DNA from 2 places in the Streptomyces sp. NPDC101132 genome. Region 1 is predicted to be linked to the other one. Evidence: riboswitches for the same ligand, from Rfam matches in the RefSeq annotation. Region 1 holds a riboswitch; the other holds the start of a gene.
The links. Region 1 has a riboswitch for cobalamin ahead of ACIQUR_RS10150 (cobalamin biosynthesis protein). Riboswitches for the same ligand answer to the same signal wherever they lie in the genome.

Region 1 (3,681 bases):
GGGCGGTGGTGCCGAAGAACGACGCGAACACCCCGCCCCGGTCGATGTCGCCGACCACGACGACCGGGAACCGGGCGGCCCGCGCGATGCCCATGTTGACGATGTCCGTGCGCCGCAGGTTGATCTCCGCCGGACTGCCGGCCCCCTCGCAGATCACGGCGTCATACGTGCCCCGCAGCTGCTCCAGGCAGTCCGTCACCACGCCGAGCAGCTGCTCCTGGCGGCCGCCGTGGTAGCCGCGCGCGCTCATCTCGCCCACCGGGCGGCCCAGCAGCACGACCTGGCTGGAGCGGTCGCTGCCCGGCTTGAGCAGCACCGGGTTCATCAGCGCGGTCGGCTCCACCCGGGCCGCCTGGGCCTGCATGGCCTGGGCGCGGCCGATCTCGGCGCCCTCGCGCGTGACGAAGGAGTTGAGGGACATGTTCTGCGCCTTGAAGGGCGCGACCTTCACGCCCTGCCGGGCGAGCCAGCGGCAGATGCCGGCCGTGACGACGCTCTTGCCCGCGTCCGAGGTGGTGCCGGCGACCAGCAGTCCGCCGCCGAGCCGTGCCGAGGAGCCGCTCATGCCCTGCCTTCCTGGTGGGTGCGCGCGACGCGCGCCGCGAGGGTCCGGCCGGCCACGCAGGCGCCCAGCGCCAGCCAGGTGACCCGCCGGGAGAGCCGTACCGCCCGTTCGATGTCCGGGACGGCGACCGGGCGGCCGGCCGCGCCGTTGAGCACCGGCCGGTGCTCGACGCGTCCGCCGTACGCGAGGGTGCCGCCCATCCGTACGCCGAGCGCCCCCGCGAAGGCGGACTCGACCGGTCCGGCGTTGGGACTGGGGTGCTTGGCGGCGTCCTGCCGCCAGGCCCGGACCGCCCCCCGACGATCCGGGCCCGCCAGCACCGCCGCGGCGGCCGTGAGCCGGGCTCCCGGCCAGCCCGCGAGGTCGTCCAGCCGGGCCGAGGCCCAGCCGTAGCGCAGGTAACGGGGCGACTTGTGGCCCACCATGGCGTCCAGGGTGTTCACCGCGCGGAAGGCGGCGAGTCCCGGCACGCCCGCGACCGCGCCCCAGACCAGGGCCCCGACCACGGCGTCCGAGGTGTTCTCGGCGACCGACTCCACGACCGCCCGCGCGATCTGCTGCTCGTCCAGCGCGTGCGGGTCGCGCCCGCACAGGTGGGGCAGGCGTTCGCGGGCCACGTCGGTGTCGCCGGCGGCCAGCGCCCCGCCGATGGCCCGCGCCTCGCGGGCCAGCGAGGTGCCGCCGACCACCGCCCAGGTGGCGGTGGCGGTCAGCGCGATACGGAGGGGGGCGGGCCGGGAGCGCACGGCGCGGGCGCCGAGCGCGCCCAGGGCCGCCGCACCACCGGCGCAGAGGAGTGTGTGGAGTGCGCCGCGGCCCCGGTGGTCGCGCCAGAGGGCGCGTTCCACTGCGGCGGCGGCGCGACCGAAGGCGGCGACGGGGTGCCCGCGGCGCGGATCACCGAGGATCCGGTCGCCGATCAGGCCCGCCGCCGCGCCGTACGCGAACACGCGGTCGGCACGCATGGCAGGTATGTCCTCACTCAGGGTCCGCGCCCTGGTTCGACGTAAACCGGCGGTGAGAGTTCCTGGCTCCCGGGGCTGGTGTGCTCCCCGGTGACAGTGGCGGGACCGCGCCGGATTCGCACCGGACTTCCTCTCCTGCCGCCGTGATGGCTCGGGCAGTCCACCACGCACCGCGACAGCCCGTCAACTTGCCGTTGACCTGCCCTTAAGGGAACGCCCGGGGGAGTGCGGGCCCGACCGGGACGACGCGCCGCGGCACGCAAAAGAACTCCCCCGCGGGTGTCCCGCGGGGGAGTTCGGGCCGTCAGGTCAGCTGACGATGAGGTAGATGCCGTACGCCACGGCCGCCGCGCAGAGCGCGAAGGAGGCGTACGCGCCCGTGCGGGCCAGAGCTGCTCCCCCTCGGCCTTCGGCCTGGGAGGTACCCCCATCGCCCTGCTCGGTGGCCGCCTCGTGCTTCGAGAGGCCGACGATGCCGAGGGTGAACAGCGTCACCAGGAGCACGGTGGCCGACAGGCTCACGCCGAAGACGGAGCCGAGGGCTGCCCAGTCGATGTCCATACCGCTTGATCCTCTGTGGTTCAGACCGCGGCGGCCGGGGCCGCCGGGGACTCGGGGTGCTGGGAGGGGGCCGGGATGGTGGCCTTGAGGTCTTCGTCCGCGACGGCGGCGGTGGTGCCGGCCGGCGGCGGGGTCACGGCCGCGATGGCGGTGGTGACCACACCGGGCTCCTCGGCGTCCACGTCGTTGACGTTGTTGTGGTCGACGACCTGGCGGCGGGAGACCAGCCAGATGGCGAGGCAGGAGCCGACGAGGAAGACCGCGACGGCGGCGACGCCCCAGTCGCCCTGGCGGGTGACCAGCTCGGCGCCGGCGCTGACCAGCGCGGCGGCCGGCAGGGTCAGGCCCCACGCCACGAACATGCGGGTGGCGGTGGACCAGCGGACCACGCCGCCCTTGCGGCCGAGGCCGGCGCCCATGACCGCACCGGAGCACGAGTGGGTGGTGGAGAGGGAGAAGCCCAGGTTGGAGGAGGCCAGGATGACGCTCGCGGCCGAGGTCTGGGCGGCGAAGCCCTGCTGCGGCTGGAGGTCGGTCAGGCCCTTGCCCATGGTGCGGATGATGCGCCAGCCGCCGAGGTAGGTGCCGAGGGCGATGGCCAGACCGGCGGAGACGATGACCCAGACCGGCGGGTTCGCGTCGGGCGCGATGGCGCCGCCGGCGATCAGGGCCAGGGTGATGATGCCCATCGTCTTCTGCGCGTCGTTGGTGCCGTGCGCCAGGGAGACCAGGCCCGCGGAGGCGATCTGCCCGGCGCGGTAGCCCTTCGCGGAGGTCTTCTCGCCGACCTGGCTGCCCAGCTTGTACGTGACCTTGGTGGCCAGCATCGCTGCCACGCCGGCCACGATCGGGGCGGCGACGGCGGGGATGAGGACCTTGGTGACGACGACGCCGCCATTGACGGCGCCGATGCCCGCGGACGCGACCGCGGCACCGATCAGACCGCCCATCAGGGCGTGGGAGGAGCTGGACGGCAGTCCGACCAGCCAGGTCAGCAGGTTCCAGAGGATCGCGCCGACCAGGGCGGCGAAGATCACTTCGGGCTGGATGCCCTCCTCGTTGACCAGGCCCTTGGAGATCGTCTTGGCGACCTCCACGGACATGAACGCGCCGACGAGGTTGAGCACGGCGGACATGGCCACCGCCGTCTTGGGCTTGAGAGCGCCAGTCGAGATGGTGGTGGCCATCGCGTTGGCGGTGTCGTGGAAACCGTTCGTGAAGTCGAAGACGAGAGCGGTAACGATCACGATCCCGAGGAGAAGCGTTATGTGCTCCATTTACCCAGGCTTCTGTTTGAGGTCAGTGGCTTCGTTGAACGTAGGCAACCTGAGTGAACGGAAGATGAACTGAGGCGGGCGGACCGGTGTACCGGATCGGCGCCCCACGGGACATTTTGTGCCGATTGTCTGGTCGATGTCCGTAAATATGCACGTCAGGGCGAGGTGAGCGGCCCGCTCCCGTGATGGAAACGGAACCATCGGAGGGCCGCCGCGAGGCCCGCGGGAGACGCAGATCACGCGGCTGCCGGCGGCCCTCCGACCAGCCGTAACCGGACCGCTCCGGCCGGTGACCGTCATGCGGCGCCTCCCT
Region 2 (3,681 bases), on a different contig from region 1:
CAGCGAGTCGAGCAGCAGGAAGCTGATCCGGTACATCACCATCGCCACGTCCACGACCGGCGCCGGCACCCCGGCCCGCACCAGTCGCGGCAGCACGTCCGAGACGGGCGTGGTGAAGGCGAACAGCAGCACCCCCAGCGAGGCCGCCGAGGTGCGCAGCAGCAGCTCGGCGGCGGCCACCGGGCCGTGCGGCGCCAGGGACACCCAGCCGGCGTCCCCGCCCACCTGGAAGAGCAGCGGGACCGCGCCGGTGAAGCAGAAGCCCAGCGGGATCCGGAACGCCCGCCACAGCCGGCGGGGCGCCACCCCGGCCGGGCCGAGCAGCACCGCGAGCGCGGCCGCCGCCACCACCGGGCCGCCGGGCCAGGGCGGCAGGCAGACCGCCGAGACGGTCAGCCCGAGCCCCAGCACGGCCTTCTCCAGGGGGTGGCGGCGGCGCCAGCGGCTCGCGTGCGCCGCCGCGTCGATGGGCAGCACCGGCTACGCGCCCGGACCGGCCGAGCCGGCGGAGCCGGCGGAACCGACGGAACCTGACGGAGCGGATGAACCGGCGGAGCCGGCCGGCTCCGCCGCGTCGCCCGCGGCGCTCTCCCGCGGCATCCCCGCGGCCCGCAGGGCGCTCTTCAGCTCGCCCTGCCGCCGGCCCCGCCGGAGCCCGAAGTAGTACGCGAGCACGCCCGCGCCGAGCGCCGCCTGGAGCGCGAACAGCGCCGACTCGATCTCGCCCGACGGCGGTTCGTACAGCGGCGAGAACCAGGGCTCGTAGTCCGGCTCCAGCTCGGTGATCGCCGCCTCGGCCTGCGCGTCCGCGCCGGCGAACGGCTCCTCCTTGCCCTCGCCCAGCCCCAGCGCGAGCGGCAGCACCGCCAGCGCCGCGACCAGGAGCAGCAGCAGGGAGTTGATCTTCGCGTTACGGCTCATCGCGCCACCTCCGCGGCCGCACCGGACTGGCTGCCGGATCCCGCGCCGGCCCCCCTGAGCACCCCGAGGCGCAGCAGGTCCGCCTTGCTCGACTGCGACAGCAGCCGCATCACGAGAACCGTCAGCAGCCCCTCGCTGATGGCGAGCGGGATCTGGGTGAGCGCGAAGATGCCGCCGAACTTGGCGAGCGCGCCCGCGAATCCGGTGCCCGGGTCGGGGAACGCCAGGGCGAGCTGGACGCTCGTGACGCAGTACGTGCTCAGGTCCGCGACGAACGCTCCGAAGAACACGGACACCATCAGCGGGACGCCGGTCCTGCGGAGCAGCAGGTACGTCCCGTACCCGGCCCAGGGGCCCGCGATGGCCATCGAGAAGACGTTGGCGCCCAGCGTGGTCAGGCCCCCGTGGGCCAGCAGCAGCGCCTGGAACAGCAGGGTGATCGTGCCCAGCACGGCCATCACCGGCGGCCGGAACAGGATGGCGCCCAGCCCGGTGCCCGTGGGGTGGGAACAACTGCCCGTCACCGAAGGGATCTTCAGGGCGGACAGGACGAAAGTGAACGCTCCGGACGCGCCGAGCAGCAGCGTGCTCTCGGGGTTCGCCTTCACCTCACGGGTCAGCGCGCGGACCCCGTGGACGACGAAGGGAGCGGACGCGGCGCCCCAGGCGGCCGCGTGCAAGGGGGGCAGAAACCCCTCGGCAATATGCATGAGTGGGGGAGACCTCTCCAGCACCTCGTGGATGGACAACGCGCCCTGGCCGGTCTCCTGGCTCACGGGTGCTGATGCCCGGGCTCCGCCTTCCCGGGCCGCGCGGTCGGTCAGCCGCGGCAGCCCAGTGGCTTCCTCGCGGAGTGGAGCCGGACTTCCCGATCACAGTGGCGAGGGCCGCACCGGTTTCACACCGGTTTCCCGTACACCAAGGCCCATTGACCCTAATCGCCCGTGTGGAGCAGCCACAACCCGGCCTCCCCTCCGCCGGACGCGCGAGGGGCCGGACGCGTACGCGCCCGGCCCCTCACCCCGCACCCCGCCGTCGTGCCGGAGCGCTCAGCAGACGTTGGTGTGCTTCACGTCCAGCACGAAGCGCTCCGGGTTGTGGAGCTTGAACGTGCTGTAGTTCGGATAGGTGTTGAACGCGGCGCCGAAGGTGACGACACCCTCGTAGTCGCCGGTCAGGGCGATGCCCTTGAGCTTCGGCAGGTAGATCTTCTGAAGCTTCGGGCCCTTGTAGACGGACTGGCCCGCGTCGTTGTGCGCCGCGGCCGGCGTCAGCCTGACCTCCAGGAAGTACCGCCCGGCGAGCGGCACCAGCCTGCCCGAGCCGTCGTAGCGCAGCTCGGAGACCCGCTTGACCGTCGTCGTCGGGATGTACCCCTTGATGTCGATGACGATCCGGTCGTACGTGCAGTGCCCGCCCCAGCGGGCGTTGACCACGAGCGGCGTCTGCGTCGCGGTGGTCGTGGCGGGAGCGGCCGCGCGGGACTGCGCGAACGCGGAAGCCGGTACGGCGAGCCCGATCCCGGCGGTGAGGACGACACCCGTGGCCACGGCCACGAGGCGCCGGCGGTTGAAGTGACGGTGAGGCATTGAGTCCCCCGATTCTCCGGATGTGGGGACAGTGGTGTCACTACGGAAGACACCCGGCACCCCCCGTCCGGTTGCACGGTCCGGGCAGGAAGAAGGGGCGGTACCCGGAGGATCCGGGTACCGCCCCTTCGGCGTCCTGCCGTCGTCGGCGCGACGGTCAGGTCAGCACTCGATGACGTTGACCGCGAGGCCGCCGCGGGCGGTCTCCTTGTACTTGATCTTCATGTCGGCGCCGGTCTCCTTCATGGTCTTGATGACCTTGTCCAGGGAGACCTTGTGGCTGCCGTCGCCGCGCATCGCCATCTTCGCCGCCGTGACGGCCTTCACCGCCGCCATGCCGTTGCGCTCGATGCACGGGATCTGGACCAGGCCGCCGACCGGGTCGCAGGTCAGGCCCAGGTTGTGCTCCATGCCGATCTCGGCCGCGTTCTCCACCTGCTCCGGAGTGCCGCCCAGCACCTCGGCGAGGGCGCCCGCCGCCATCGAGCAGGCCGAGCCGACCTCGCCCTGGCAGCCGACCTCGGCGCCGGAGATCGAGGCGTTCTCCTTGAACAGCATGCCGATCGCGCCCGCCGCGAGGAGGAAGCGGACCACGCCGTCCTCGTCCGCGCCCGGCACGAAGTTCATGTAGTAGTGCAGGACGGCCGGCAGGACGCCCGCGGCGCCGTTGGTCGGGGCGGTCACGACCCGGCCGCCGGCCGCGTTCTCCTCGTTCACCGCCATCGCGTAGATCGTGGTCCACTCGCTGCGGTGCATCATCGGGTCGCCCTCGGTGCGCAGCTGGCGCGCCGTCGAGGCGGCCCGGCGCTTGACCCGGAGGCCGCCGGGGAGGATGCCCTCGCGGGACATGCCGCGCTGGACGCAGGCCTGCATGACCCGCCAGATCTCCAGGAGGCCCTCGCGGATCTCCTCCTCCGTGCGCCAGGCCTTCTCGTTCTCCAGCATCAGCGAGGAGATCGACAGGCCGGTCTCGCGGGTCAGCCGGAGCATCTCGTCGCCGGTGCGGAAGGGGTACTTCAGCACGGTGTCGTCGAGCTTGATCCGGTCCTCGCCGACCGCGTCCTCGTCGACGACGAAGCCGCCGCCGACCGAGTAGTAGGTCTTCTCCAGCAGCGGGGCGCCGGACTCGTCGTACGCGAAGAGGGTCATGCCGTTCGCGTGGTACGGCAGC

Region 2: it holds a riboswitch for cobalamin, as region 1 does, so the genes downstream of both, ACIQUR_RS11450 (energy-coupling factor ABC transporter permease) here and ACIQUR_RS10150 (cobalamin biosynthesis protein) in region 1, are expected to answer to the same signal.

Annotation. Positions count from the first base shown of each region.
Region 1 is NZ_JBIVYX010000003.1:572,741-576,421, forward strand. It holds gene ACIQUR_RS10145 (cobyric acid synthase) at 1-565, opposite strand, end outside; gene ACIQUR_RS10150 (cobalamin biosynthesis protein) at 562-1,530, opposite strand; cobalamin riboswitch at 1,566-1,711, opposite strand; gene ACIQUR_RS10155 (hypothetical protein) at 1,840-2,091, opposite strand; gene ACIQUR_RS10160 (anion permease) at 2,112-3,368, opposite strand.
Region 2 is NZ_JBIVYX010000004.1:215,587-219,267, reverse strand. It holds gene cbiQ (cobalt ECF transporter T component CbiQ) at 1-477, opposite strand, end outside; gene ACIQUR_RS11455 (energy-coupling factor ABC transporter substrate-binding protein) at 481-921, opposite strand; gene ACIQUR_RS11450 (energy-coupling factor ABC transporter permease) at 918-1,631, opposite strand; cobalamin riboswitch at 1,661-1,859, opposite strand; gene ACIQUR_RS11445 (hypothetical protein) at 1,971-2,510, opposite strand; gene ACIQUR_RS11440 (L-serine ammonia-lyase) at 2,673-3,681, opposite strand, start outside.